Regions from separate parts of the Bacillus sp. C1 genome, predicted to be linked through region 4. Evidence: riboswitches for the same ligand, from Rfam matches in the RefSeq annotation. Region 4 holds a riboswitch; each other region holds the start of a gene.
What was found. Region 4 has a riboswitch for thiamine pyrophosphate ahead of tenA (thiaminase II). Riboswitches for the same ligand answer to the same signal wherever they lie in the genome.
Positions count from the first base shown of each region.

Region 1: linked by a shared signal. The riboswitch ahead of thiC (phosphomethylpyrimidine synthase ThiC) and the one ahead of tenA (thiaminase II) in region 4 are both predicted to bind thiamine pyrophosphate.
Region 2: linked by a shared signal. The riboswitch ahead of thiT (energy-coupled thiamine transporter ThiT) and the one ahead of tenA (thiaminase II) in region 4 are both predicted to bind thiamine pyrophosphate.
Region 3: linked by a shared signal. The riboswitch ahead of thiM (hydroxyethylthiazole kinase) and the one ahead of tenA (thiaminase II) in region 4 are both predicted to bind thiamine pyrophosphate.

Region 1 is NZ_JBTMZT010000004.1:277,050-280,679, forward strand. It holds gene thiC (phosphomethylpyrimidine synthase ThiC) at 219-1,979, opposite strand; TPP riboswitch at 2,197-2,312, opposite strand; gene ACX5JI_RS15190 (MurR/RpiR family transcriptional regulator) at 2,518-3,363, opposite strand; gene ACX5JI_RS15195 (MupG family TIM beta-alpha barrel fold protein) at 3,478-3,630, opposite strand, start outside.
Region 2 is NZ_JBTMZT010000016.1:48,457-52,086, forward strand. It holds gene ACX5JI_RS24270 (hypothetical protein) at 1-156, shown strand, start outside; gene srtD (class D sortase, LPxTATN-specific) at 411-1,031, shown strand; gene thiT (energy-coupled thiamine transporter ThiT) at 1,395-2,063, opposite strand; TPP riboswitch at 2,159-2,260, opposite strand; gene ACX5JI_RS24285 (FeoA family protein) at 2,896-3,123, shown strand; gene feoB (ferrous iron transport protein B) at 3,120-3,630, shown strand, end outside.
Region 3 is NZ_JBTMZT010000005.1:106,225-109,854, forward strand. It holds gene ACX5JI_RS16580 (iron ABC transporter ATP-binding protein) at 1-694, shown strand, start outside; gene ACX5JI_RS16585 (siderophore ABC transporter substrate-binding protein) at 768-1,709, shown strand; TPP riboswitch at 1,902-2,011, shown strand; gene thiM (hydroxyethylthiazole kinase) at 2,081-2,890, shown strand; gene thiE (thiamine phosphate synthase) at 2,906-3,559, shown strand.
Region 4 is NZ_JBTMZT010000002.1:2,648-6,277, reverse strand. It holds gene ACX5JI_RS06650 (ABC transporter permease) at 1-260, opposite strand, end outside; gene ACX5JI_RS06645 (ABC transporter ATP-binding protein) at 257-1,006, opposite strand; gene tenA (thiaminase II) at 975-1,670, opposite strand; TPP riboswitch at 1,755-1,857, opposite strand; TPP riboswitch at 1,919-2,030, opposite strand; gene ACX5JI_RS06635 (hypothetical protein) at 2,411-2,656, shown strand; gene ACX5JI_RS06630 (hypothetical protein) at 2,646-2,987, shown strand; gene ACX5JI_RS06625 (DUF3965 domain-containing protein) at 3,048-3,630, opposite strand, start outside.

The DNA of each region.
Region 1 (3,630 bases), on a different contig from region 4:
AGAATAGCTTCTTTTCATCTCACAAATATTACCATTCCGCTCACAACAGTTATAACGTTATCCCTCTAAAAAACAACAGCCCCCTTTGCTACCGTCTTAGCAAAGGGGGCTTCTTCTATATTTCAATTAGGTACACGTGATCAATCAAGTAAAAAGGTGTTCGGGGCAGTACATATCTCTCGCTGCTTGCGAGTATTCGTACCCCATCTCAAATTCAATTATTGATATAAATGACTACCAGTTTCTTTAAATTCTTCTGCTTTCTCTTTCATACCTTTTTCAATTGCTTCTGTTGTTTCTAAATCATTTTCTTTCGCATATTCACGAATGTCATGCGAAATTCTCATACTACAGAACTTCGGACCACACATGGAACAGAAATGAGCTGTTTTTGCTCCTTCTGCTGGCAATGTTTCGTCGTGGAAATCCATTGCACGTTCAGGATCTAACGATAAGTTAAATTGATCGCGCCAGCGGAATTCAAAACGAGCTTTTGAAAGTGCATCATCACGTTGGTGTGCTGTTTTGTGTCCTTTCGCAAGGTCAGCCGCATGCGCTGCAATTTTATACGTAATAACCCCTTCGCGAACGTCATCTTTATTTGGCAAACCTAAATGCTCTTTCGGTGTTACATAGCAAAGCATTGCTGTACCAAACCAGCCGATCATCGCTGCACCAATCGCAGATGTAATATGGTCATAACCTGGTGCAATATCCGTTGTTAAAGGTCCGAGTGTATAGAACGGTGCACCTTGGCAAATATCAAGTTCTTTATCCATATTCTCTTTAATTAAGTGCATCGGTACATGACCTGGTCCTTCAATCATAACTTGAACATCGTGCTTCCAAGCAATTTTCGTTAACTCACCAAGCGTTTCAAGCTCAGAGAATTGTGCTTCATCATTTGCATCCGCAATCGAACCTGGACGTAATCCATCTCCTAAAGAGAATGACACGTCATATTGTTTCATAATTTCACAAATCTCTTCAAAGTGAGTATATAAAAAGTTTTCTTTATGATGATATAAACACCACTGCGCCATAATAGACCCGCCGCGTGAAACAATCCCTGTCGTACGTTTTGCTGTAATTGGAATGTAACGAAGTAATACACCTGCATGAATTGTAAAATAGTCAACGCCTTGCTCTGCCTGTTCAATTAACGTGTCGCGATATACTTCCCACGTTAAATCTTCAGCAATGCCATTTACTTTTTCTAGCGCTTGGTAAATCGGCACTGTTCCAACTGGTACAGGAGCGTTGCGAATAATCCATTCGCGAGTTGTATGAATATTTTTCCCTGTCGATAAATCCATAATTGTATCTGCGCCCCAGCGCGTTGCCCATGTCATCTTCTCTACTTCTTCTGCAATGGAAGAAGAAACAGCAGAGTTGCCGATATTGGCATTTACTTTCACATGGAAATTGCGGCCAATAATCATCGGTTCTGCTTCTGGGTGATTAATGTTTGCTGGTAAAATAGCGCGTCCTTCGGCAATTTCTTTTCGAACAAACTCAGGCTCTACCCCTTCACGAATCGCAATATATTCCATCTCAGATGTAATGATGCCGTTACGTGCATAGTGCATCTGCGTCACATTTGCACCTTTTCTTGCACGAAGTGGCCTGCGATCCATCTGCGGAAACACAGGAGTATGGTTAGATGCTGCTTTTACACCATCATCTTCTGGCTTAATTTCGCGCCCTTCATACTCCTCTACATCTCCGCGCTCAACAATCCAGCTGCGGCGAGGTGTTGGAATCCCTTTTTCTAGCTCTACTTTGTACTCAGGATCTGTGTACGGACCACTTGTATCGTAAACACGAATGGATGGATTTGGTACACCGTTTGTATCACTTTGCTCAATCTCACGCATCGGTACTTTCATACCTTCACGCGGACCATCAATATAAACTTTCTTACTCCCTGGTAAACTCGACTTCAATTCAATTTGCTCAGCTGAAACAGATTGCTTCATAATTTGTGTTTCCTCCCCTTTATCGTTTCAAGAAACCTTCCTTACTCAGAGCCTCCAACCAACCCTGAGTAATTTCAGCTATCTTGATTTGCACTTCATCCGACCAGAGTGATCGGTTCAGCTTTAGGACGAGAAGAGAACTTGTGGCCAGCGCATGCCAAAATAAAAAGAGCCAGGTCCATAGTAAAACAAGGACCTGGCTCATAAAGACATCGTTATGTAAAGCCGTTAACTTCCCTACGCTGGTACGAGCCAGATCAGGTCCAAAGGGTTAAGAAGTTCTCGCGCTTCTCTCTCAGCCCACGCACAGCTTGGGCACCCCTAGTTTATCACTGATTTAATTTTCAATACTTTCTCATCATACACGATAATCAGAAAAATGCAAAGAACCAAATTTTAATTTTTGACTTTATATTTCATGTAAAACTTTAATCAGTGGGATCGTTCTATCCCTCACTGATTATACGCTAAACAACTACAATTTTTAATTCAAGACTTACGTAACTTCTTCCCTTCGCAACTTTGTCACAAAAAGCTTTTATTCACGCAGATTGTGTATAGCATGTTTTGTCTTTTCTAATTGCTGTACGGTAAATTCATATTGAGAAGATGAGTATGCAAAGAAAACAACATCGACTACTAATAGTTGAGCAAATCTAGAACTTGTTGCTGCACTACGAATTTTTGCTTCCGGTGCTCGTGCTGTAAATAAAGATACATCTGCTAGCTCAGCAATCTTACTATTTCCTAAACGTGAAAGGCTAATGGTCTTTAATCCAAGCTCTTTTGCTGTTTTCATTAGTTCTATTACGTCTCTCGTTTCTCCACTATAAGAAATCCCCCAAAATAATGCATTTTCAGATTGAGTCGCCATTGCTACTGCTAACAAATGACGGTCTGAAATTGCATAAGCTTTTTTACCTAAACGAATCCATTTCTGCGCTACATCCTCTGCAATAAGAAAAGATGCTCCCACACCATAAATATAAATAACTTCTGCCTCTTTTAAGAAATGAACTACTTTTCCAATCGATTCCGTTTCCAATTGGCCCACTGTATCATGAAGTGTTTGCACTGTATTCGATAACGTTTTATCAATAATTGACTGCACTTTTTCATTCGGTTCAATATCAAAATATCCTACAGGATGTACATGCTCTACTTCAGCATATAGACGTGCTTTCAAATCCGGAAAACCAGCCACCCCTAATGATCGGCAAAAGCGAACCACAGCCGCACTACTTGCGTCTGCTTCTTTTGCTAATTGATGTATCGTCATCTGGGTTACTTCCTTTGCATGAGAAAGAATATATTCTGCTATTTTTTTCTCCGAATCAGGTAACTCCCCTAAAACTAACTCTACTTGTGTTCGAATACTATTCACCGGCAATTATTTCAGCTTCTTTCTATTTATACTTTATTTCACTATAGCATTTCTTCTTACAAAAATACCTATGACCAGTTTTTTTCCTCTAGTACATAGGTATTGCCCTCTTCGTTATTGAAATTTAATTTTCGTTCCTGCTCTCACATACTCTAACAGATTTACATATTCATCATGTATATTTCCAACGTTATTTACTCGCGGATCCTCTGGTAAATCTTGTTTCATAATTTGTGTTTCACCAATATATCGTAAATACTTAGCATT
Region 2 (3,630 bases), on a different contig from region 4:
GAAGAAGAGACCCCTAATGAAGAGCGAAGAGTCATTTTCACAAATCCTTTACAGGCATGGAGTATTCAACGTCGTAAGTGTAACGTCACTAACCAATTTAGGAAAACTGAGTCAAGACAAATGGGTATCGCTCCAGACCCTCCTATTCTAGAGTAACAGGAAAGTAATAAGTGAATACTGAGACACTAAAAAGTATTGTAGAGAAATCTGCAATACTTTTTTTATGTTTAGCTATATAGCTATTTGGAGATAGTAAGTACATGCTTTGTAGCGTTAAGATCATTGTTTGGATACTTGCCGTAAAAATAAAATAACAAATGAATTTTTAATTTGTCTATAAAGAATAGGATAACTTCACATATTAAAAATGGTAGGATTCTCCTACCATTTTTTGCATGGAGGGATTAAAAGTGAGAGTTGTAAATCGTATTGGACTTGTTTTCATGATACTTGGTGTTCTTATAGGAGGGTATTATTCTTTTGAATGGTATAAAGGAAAAAGTGCAGCACAAGAGTTAACAGCAGAAGAAGTGCAGCATTTTGAAAAGATAAAATCAAAGGGGTATTCCATTAAAACACTTGTAAATTCTCAAATACCTTCTTCGCAAATGCAATATCAAGAAGGTGAAAAAGTAGCGCTATTAAGTATTCCAAAAATAAAGAAGAAGTTCTCTATATACTGGGGGACAAATGATACGACTTTAAAAAAAGGTGTTGGTATGTTTGTTAGTGATATTACAACAGCTCCATCTGAAGGAGGGCACACGGTACTGAGTGGTCATCGTGATACTGTATTTACAGAGTTAGGAGAACTGAAAGAAAAGGATACGCTCATTGTTGAATACGATCATAAAATGTATACGTATGAAATTAAAAGAAAGTGGATTACAAGCGCAGATGATCGCACAGTGATTGTAAAAAAAGAAGCATCAACATTAACACTTACGACTTGTTATCCATTCAATTATATAGGGGATGCGCCAAATCGATATATTATTGAAGCGAAGTTAATTGCCGTTGATGCAAAATGAAAGAAGGGAAAACAGGAGCTAGGGGCTCTTGTGTTTTTTGTCGTTTTTTGTTGGCTTGTCGATATCCTTTGTCGAATCGCTGATATATTCAAAGTTGCGACCGATATATTGTGAGAAACAGTTGATATATTTGAAAAATCGCTGATAAAGTGAAACTTTAATCAGTGGAGGGGGTCTTCATCCCCCACTGATTATTAGCCCTCACGAATCGGGCTTTTACGGGCAGTTGCTCTCCCACCTAACTTTTTTGCTTTTGCTGTATTTTGAGGTGGGAGTCTTACTGCCCGTTAATGCGGGATAAAATTTCATTCACCATTTTTTATGCTCCATCAAGAGTTAGTTACAAAAAAGAAGAGCACCTATTTAGGCACTCTTCTTTTTTGTGTTTGTATTATATACACTTGTGCTTTTAAATAAGCGTGGTGAAGTTGTAAAGAGAAGCAAGAGTAATACTGTACATAATGCAAATGAAGCAAGCATCGTACTGCCGTTAACAATTAATGAATAAAGGAAAGCTGATTGTCCTTTCGGTGCGTATTGTCCAAAAAAGATAACACCGGCAATAAAGTGACAGAAATAACGTGCTAAGCTGCCGACAAATGTAGCAAGGATAATGTAAGCAAGTGCCTTTTTTCCTTGGCTATTCTTTTCTATTGGTTTTTCTTTACGGCTACCAATGCCTTGTTGTTCGTCAGAAGAATATTGGGTATTCGCAAGTGCTTTCTGAATCGGGCGGTAGAATAAACCAGCAAAACCGATAAAAGCAAAGGCAATAAAGTATTCAATAAATGCTTGTATAGGCGTTAAAATATACGCATCTCCGACTACGATTTGTAGTAGTCCCCAGATTAATCCACCTAAGAAAGCCGTTTTAAATCCCCAGCGGTATGCAATTATAAAAATAGGAATCATAGCAAATGAAATGGAACCACCTGTTGGAAGTTTAATTGAGAGTGGTAAAATGTCGATGATCAAGGCAAAGGCTGCAAGGATAGCCGCTTCAATCATCGCTTGTAAATTGGTGTTACGCATGTTGTCATTCCCCCTAAATGTAAGTTGCACAAAAAAAGAATAAATTACCATAGGGAGATAGGAAATACGTAAATAGAAAATGAGGAGCTATATGTATTTCGACGTTTGCACAATTCCTACGTTAGCATTAACTAACAGGTTCTAAGGGTCGGAACGAAGTGTTCCCTCTCAGCAACGAGGCTCCCCCTGTGATAACGAGATTCTTTATTTGCTAGGTTTATTGTAATTGAAATGGATGAGAATGGCAAATGGCGTTTATATATAAATACAAATTGAAAAACTAACATCAAACCATTCTTTTTAGGTGGGAGAGAGCATCCGGCATGCATAGAAGCGGTCAGCCCCTCTTCCTGCCCCATGCCAAGTTGAAACAAGAGTGTAGAGCACTTTTTGTTCTCCACAGCAGCGGGTTATGTGTCGAAAAATCAAAATGGATTTATATAGGTATAGGTTCATCACCGTAACATGGGGGGATTTTTGGAAAATGATTCATTTTTAATACAAGGACGGAAAGCGTCCACTTGGAATGGAGTGTACCCCTTCTCTATATGTCTCATTCCCAACTTATGGTGATGAACCTTATATATACATAAATTTTTTGAGCTTAAAGAGAAATTTTGAGCAAGGATAGAAGCGATTAGAGCCTTTTTTCTTCATAGTAGTGACTTGCATGTTGAAATATTTCAAATGGTTATATAGTGTAAAAAACTATTTGAATATAATTGTCCGAAACTGTTAATAAATATAAAAAAAAAGATATAGTACTTCATAAATAGGATATGATATAATCCTTCTGAAAATAATTATCATTCTCTTTTTTGGGGGGGAGATTATGAGTTTAGTTGATATTCAAATAGGTGAGAAAGTAGTAGTGAAAAACATCCAGTCACTAGATAAGTTATTAAAGCGTAGATTAGCTGCGTTCGGCCTTTCAGAGGGGAGTGAACTTCGTATGAAACAAAAAGCGATGTTCAAAGGTCCATGTACATTAGAGTGCCGCGGGCAACTTATTAGCATTCGTCATTGTGACGCGAAAATGATAAAGGTGGAATTAGCGTGAATAAGGTTGCGTTATTAGGGAACCCGAATACAGGGAAAACATCATTGTTTAATGCGCTAACAGGTTCTTATGAATATGTAGGGAACTGGAGCGGGGTAACGGTAGAAAAGAAAGTTGGTAAATTAAAGGGTAAGCAAGGTACATTAATCGATTTACCAGGTGTATATGATTTAAACCCTGTATCTCGTGATGAAGGTGTTGTGACAAACTTTCTATTAACAGAAGAATTTCATCATATGCTAAATATTGTAGACTCTTCTCAATTTGAACGTAATATGCATTTAACACTGCAACTACTGGAATTTGGTAAAACAGTTTCTATCGGTTTAAATATGATTGATGTAGCGAAGCAGCGTGGAATCGTTATTAATGTGAAAAAATTGTCGGAAATATTAGGTGTAACAGTTGTTCCTGTTGTCGCAAGAAGTGGAAAAGGATGCGACAAGTTACTTGCTACTCTTCATGAGAGTGGGGAGAAAGAGAAGAAGCCGTTCATTCTTTCTTACG
Region 3 (3,630 bases), on a different contig from region 4:
TAAAATAGCAAAAGGGAAAATCACATCTTTTATTGGACCGAATGGAGCTGGGAAAAGTACAGTTCTTTCCATGATAAGTAGGTTATTAAAAAAAGATGCTGGTGAAATTTATATAGAGGATAAGGAAATTGGCGAATGGAATAGTAATGAACTTGCCAAAAAAATCTCTATTTTAAAGCAAACGAATCATATTAATTTAAGACTTACAATTCGGGAATTAGTTAGTTTTGGAAGGTTTCCATATTCACAAGGAAATCTGTCGAAAGAAGATTGGAATCATATTGAGGAAGCCATTCGCTATATGGAACTTGAAGATATCCAATATAAGTACTTAGACCAGCTTAGTGGTGGGCAAAGGCAAAGAGCTTATATCGCAATGGTCATTGCTCAAAATACAGAATATATTTTGCTAGATGAGCCACTTAACAATTTAGATATGAAACATTCCGTTCAAATTATGAAAGTGCTGAGACGCTTAGTTGAAGAACTTGGTAAAACAATTGTAATTGTCATTCATGACATTAACTTTGCTTCTTGTTACTCAGATCGGATCGTTGCTTTGAAAGATGGAAAAGTTATGAAAGAAGGAGCAACAGATGAGATTATAGATCCGGCCGTTTTGAAAGATATTTATGATATGGATATTCATATTGAAGAAATAGCAGGAAATAACATTTGTATTTACTTTTCATAGTGGAAGTTATTTTGATAGTACTAACTTACTATCGATTTAAAATAATTTTAAAAAATTTATAGAGGTGATTGAAGTGAAGAAATTAGCAATGTTACTATTAACATTCATGCTTGCTATTGTTGCTGTAGCATGTAGTAATAACGCTTCTTCTGAGAAGAAAACGGAAGCAAGTGAAAGTAAAGAAATTACCATTAAGCACAAATTAGGAGAAACGAAAGTTAAAACAAATCCGAAAAAAGTTGTCGTATTTGACTTCGGTTCTTTAGATACGTTAGATAAATTAGGTGTTGACGTAGCTGGTGTACCACAAAAGAATATTCCAGAATATCTTTCTAAATATAAAGATAAAAAGTATACAAACGTTGGTGGTTTAAAAGAGCCAGATTTTGAAAAAATTAATGAAATCGCACCGGATTTAATTATCATTTCTGGTAGACAATCTGATTCATACAAAGAATTTGAAAAAATTGCCCCAACAATTTATGTAGAACAAGATACAAAAGAGTATATGAAATCATTTAAAGACAACACAGAAATGTTAGCGAAAATCTTTGGTAAAGAAGATAAAGCGAAAAAAGAAATTGCAGCAGTTGAAAAAGACGTAAAAGCATTGAATGAAAAAGCTACAAAGAGTGATAAAAAAGGTTTAATTATCTTAGCAAATGATGGTCAAGTAAGTGCATATGGTCCAAATTCTCGTTTTGGTATTATTCATGACGTATTTGGTGTAGCTCCTGTTGATACAGGACTGAAAGCAGATACACATGGTAATAAAATTTCATTTGAATATATCTTAGAGAAAAACCCAGATTACTTATTTGTAATCGATCGGGGTGCTGTTGTTGGCGGGAAATCTTCTGCGAAACAAGTTGTAGAAAATGAAATTGTTAGCAAAACAAACGCTGCGAAAAATGGTAATGTAATCTATCTAGATGCAAACTACTGGTACCTATCTGGCGGCGGACTTGAGTCTGTTTCAGAGATGGTAAAAGAAGTATCTAAAGGCTTAAAATAATGTACAAAAGAGTGAGAGGAATTTTAATTTCCTCTCACTCTTTTTTAAAATCGTGGTTATAAAAAAAGAAGTCCTCAGCTTATTTCCTCCTTCTGTTTTCACATGGAATGGTGCTAAAAAAGAGAGGTTTTAATATCAGATGTTTAACTTGTTATTTTAAGAGAATAAGAGTAGACTCTGAAGTAGATGAATAAGAAAACACATGGGAGTTTGTGGATGCAGACTGAGAGTACGGCTAAACCGCCGTTGACCATTAGAACCTGTTGGATAATGCCAGCGTAGGGAGAGTGTACAAGCACATGTTCAGACACTTTGCATACGCAAAGTGTCTTTTTGTGTATCTCCCATTACTAAGTTAGGAGATGAGAAGAATGAATATACAAGAAATCATAAAAGTAGTCGAAGTAGTGAGAGAGTCTAATCCACTTGTGCATAATATTACAAATGTTGTTGTGACAAATTTTACAGCTAATGGTTTGCTTGCGTTAGGGGCGTCGCCAGTTATGGCGTATGCAAAAGAAGAAGTAGCGGAAATGGCTCGTATTGCAGGAGCACTCGTTTTAAATATGGGTACACTTCGTCCTGAAGACGTAGAAGCGATGCTTCTTGCTGGGAAATCAGCAAACATGCACGATGTACCAGTATTATTTGATCCAGTTGGTGCAGGAGCAACCTCTTACCGAACAGAGGTTGCAACATATATACCGAGTGAAGTGAAGTTAGCGATGATTCGCGGAAATGCAGCAGAAATTGCGAATGTAATTAATGAAAAATGGGAAATTAAAGGTGTCGATGCCGGAAATGGAAACGGTGATGTTGTAGGAATTGCGAAACAAGCAGCAGATGAACTAGATACAGTTGCAGTGATTACTGGAAAAGAAGACGTTGTAACAGATGGTGAGCGAACAATAATTGTTCGTAACGGTCATCCCATTTTAACGAAAGTAACAGGGACCGGTTGTCTATTAACTTCTGTAATGGGAGCATTTGCGGCAGTGGAAAAGGATTATGTAAAAGCGGCAGTTGCTGCATTAACCTTTTATGGTGTGGCGGCAGAAATCGCTGCAAGTAAAACGGTAGAGAAAGGACCAGGAAGTTTCCAAATTGAGTTTTTGAATCAATTAGCAAACGTTACTGCTATTGAGGTTGAACGATATGGAAATATTCAAGAGGTGCAGTAAGAAGGGATGAGGGAAATGGCACGTATTGAAGCAGAGAAAATGTCCAAATTATTGCAAGTCTATTTTATTATGGGTAGTAACAACTGCCAAAAGAATCCGTTACAAGTAATGAAAGAAGCGCTCGATGGTGGAGTGACCCTTTTTCAATTTCGTGAAAAGGGTAAGGGAGCTTTAATTGGAAAAGAACGGGTCCACTTTGCAAAAGAGTTACAAGCACTTTGTAAAGAACATGGTGTTCCATTTATCGTAAATGATGATGTAGACTTAGCAATTGAATTAGATGCAGACGGTGTTCATGTCGGACAAGATGATGAAGGAATTACATCAGTCCGTAAAAAAATGGGTGATAAAATTGTTGGGGTATCTGCTCATACGATAGAGGAAGCGCACTTTGCCATTGCAAATGGAGCGGATTATTTAGGAGTAGGACCTATCTTTCCAACGAGCACGAAGAAAGATACGAAAGCCGTACAGGGAACAAAAGGGTTACGTCATTTTAGAGAAGAAGGGCTTACAATTCCGATTGTTGGAATTGGAGGGATTACGGCTGAAAATGCTGCTTCTGTTATAGAGGCTGGGGCAGATGGCGTTTCGGTTATTTCTGCAATTAGCCTAGCAGATTCACATTATGAAAGTACAAAGAAACTTATGGAACAAGTAAATAAATAAGAAAGAGACAGCAGCTTAAAAAGAAATAAGCTGCTTTTTCTTATAAAAGATTTATATAACGCATATAGGGA
Region 4 (3,630 bases):
ATCCATATGCTAGCATTCATTAATATCGCTAAGCCAACACCCAGTACGACAGAAATAACAACTCCAATTAAGACTACATATAAAGTTGCCGGCAAATGAACAGTAAATAATATTTCACGCAGCGCCCACATTTTAACTAAAATTGCAGTAGGAGATGGCAAAATGTACATCTCGTCTACAATTCTAGCCCCCACTTCCCAGGCTACGAGCAGTATGCTACTCAAAATCAGCGCAGGCAATAACTCCGTCACTCGTTTCATACGAGCACCTGCCTTTTTAGCATACTAAGTAGCTCATCCTTTAAGGCTAATATTTCGGGCCTATGCAAATCTTTTCTTGAACGATCCATTCCAAGCGGTACGATTCGCTCGGTCAAAGTTGTAATAGGTTGCTCAGTCACAACTAAAATTCGGTTAGAAAGAAAAAGCGCTTCCTCTACATCGTGTGTAATAAATAAAATTGTTTTTTGCCACTGTTCCCATTGTTCAAACAACCATTCTTGCAGCGTTGCTTTCGTTAATGCGTCTAGTGCACTAAACGGTTCATCTAACAATAAAATATCCCCACCCGTTAATAAAGTTCGAATAAAAGATACTCGTTGCCGCATACCACCTGATAAATCTTTCGGATATTTGTTCTCGTATCCTTGTAAACCAAATTGTTGTAACAGTTCCTTTGCTTTTACATGTGCTTCTTTTTTCTTTGCACCTTGACATTCTAATGGCAAGGCCGCATTTTCGATAATTGTTCTCCACGGCAAAAGCATATCTTTTTGCGGCATATATCCTACAGGGTGACTCTTTGTTTCTGTCAGCTGAATCGTTCCAGCCGCCGCATCTTCTAACCCTGTAATTAAACGAAATAATGTACTTTTGCCACAGCCACTCGGTCCAATGATGCTAACAAACTCTTTTTCTTGTATAGAAACATTTAGCCCATTAAGAATTGGCTTTTCATCATAATGAAATAAAACATTATGAAACTGTAGTATGCTCTTGCTCCTCAAAACCCCACATCTCCTTACGATATGCCATATCCCAGAATAAATATTCAAATCGGCTGGAATATAAGAAAATCTCTTCTAATCGAGCTAACTCTTGTTCAGATTTCCCATCAGCTAGTTCATTTAACAAGTCCATTAACCAAATGCAGAGGTTTCCGTATTCTTCGGAGCTATACCCTTGAATCCACTCCCCAAAAAATTCGTGATCCCTCGCGGATGGAATATCATTTAAACGCTTTCCAATTTCCCAATAGCTCCACATACACGGGAGAAGTGCTGCAATTAATTCCGCAAGTGTACCATTTTGAGATACTGACATCATATAGTTTGTATACGCTAAATTTTTAGCAGATGGCTTTGCTTCTTCCATCTCTTGTACAGAAATACCAAGACGCTTTGCATACTGTTTATGAATTGTCATTTCTCCATTTAGAATGCCATCTATTTGCTCTGCAAATTTCGCCATCACTTGTGGATTATTTGCTTTCACAACACCAATTGCATATAATTTTGCATAGTCTAGCAAATATAAATAATCTTGTATGATGTAATATTGAAATCTATCTTTTTCTAACGTACCATCCCCCATTCCAGTTACAAACGGATGATTATGACTTTTCTCCCAAACCGGCTGCACCGTTTCAAACAATCTCTCACAAAACTTCATTTCTATTTCCCCTTCCTTATATGTATTTATCCAAATAAAAAACCACTTCTATATAAGAAGTGGTTACAGCAAATAAAAATACATTTATTCGTTGTTCCACTTCCCTTCGCTAGTATTATCTAGATCAGGTCCGTAAGGGTTAAGGATTATTCCTCTCTCAGCCTATAAAGCACCCCTAGTGGTTTTCATTATTAAATTATGAAATAAAAAAGCCCCGTTTCTTTACGCAAAGAAACGGGGACCTACTACTCAAGTCCGAATTGCTTCCCTACGCTAGCATAATCTAGATCAGGTAGTTAAAGGATCAAAGACTTCCGGTCTTACTCTCAACTGGCAACACCAGCTCTCCTAGCATAATATGAAATTACCATAGTCAGTATAACACTGTCATAGGTCATCAGCAACTGTTTTACCTTCGTACATTCTTATTTATATATAAATCCATTTTGATTTTCTAACAGATACATTATGGTTATGAAAAACAGACAGAGATCCTCTCTCCCATCTAAAAAGAAATGGTTTTTATGTCAGTTTTTCAATTTGTATTTATATATAATTGGCATATTGTCCATATTCTAATAGTTATTTATCTATTATTCTTGTCATATATTTCAATTTCATTAAAAAATAGTTTTTTGTTCTTATTTCCTATTACAGTTATGTGAACTATGCACAAAGCATTATATCTTTATACTATAATAAAAAACATATGAATACATCTATGGGAGGGCTAATATTAGATGAAACAGAAAGCTCCAGCTTTAACTACAGTCGCATCTCTACTTCCACCTATAAATCAAGTAGATACACGTACTGTAACAGCTCAACAATTGTCTGCACAAAACACTCAATCTATAAAAACCAATCCAAAAACATTATATTCTAATAATGAAATAAATACAAGAGCTAATAACTCTTTAACAAAACATAACCGCAGTAAGTCCACTTCATTATTTAGTTCGGTGGTAATACTATATGCCGCGTAATATCCCTTTAATCATTGAATATTTGGCTTTTCTCGGATTAATCTGTTGCTTAATAATTTACAATACGAACATTGTGTTTTTAAGTATTATTATCGCTTTTGTTGCCCTCGAAGCTTTAATGGAAGCATTCAAAATCCGACTAAAAAAGCAAATTTCTCATATATATACTGCACTTTTCATTATAAGCGGTTTAATTGTAAATATTATTTATAGTGGGTTCCATATCGCTGCTATACTCCCTGTATTTTTTATTGGAGTGCTCCTTTTTATTTCCCAATATATTTATATTCCTGATCACCGTAAGAAGCAACAAGAAAGAGCTGAAGCTTAAACTACAAAAGGGGACCTCAATCGAAGTGAGATCCCCTTTTGTATATATAACAACTTCTCTTTATCCACACGCATACCGTTCATAAATAAAGCTTAAATTATACTTCTTCTCTAAGCTCATTCGTTGTTCATCATCACACCAGTAAAATAAAATATCATGAATCGTTGCATAACGCTTATTTTTTAAAAATTGTTTAATAAATGATGGCAAACAATCATGTAATTGTATAAAAATATAATTCCGCAAAATTTCTTCCTTATATTCAATTCCTTTACACACATACATTAGCTCTTCACAATAATATGCATGTTGTGGAACTTGAATCATTTCAAAAAATGGCACATAAGATAATAGTTTTCCGATAAAGTGCTCATATCGATTCATAAACTCAAATGACATATGCTCCATCATTTCCTTCATTACATAAAGATAATCATCCACATGTGTAGTCTTTAACGGATTCAGGCGATCGGAAATTTGAGCAATTACAGCCTTTTGACATGCAACAACAGGACGACTCGGTCCATAATACGTTAAAAAATCCGTACACTTACGATATTTTTTTAACAAATCATATATGTATAAGTCATAAACGTACGTGTTACAGTATATTGCTAAATTCATCATCTCTCGATCTAATTCT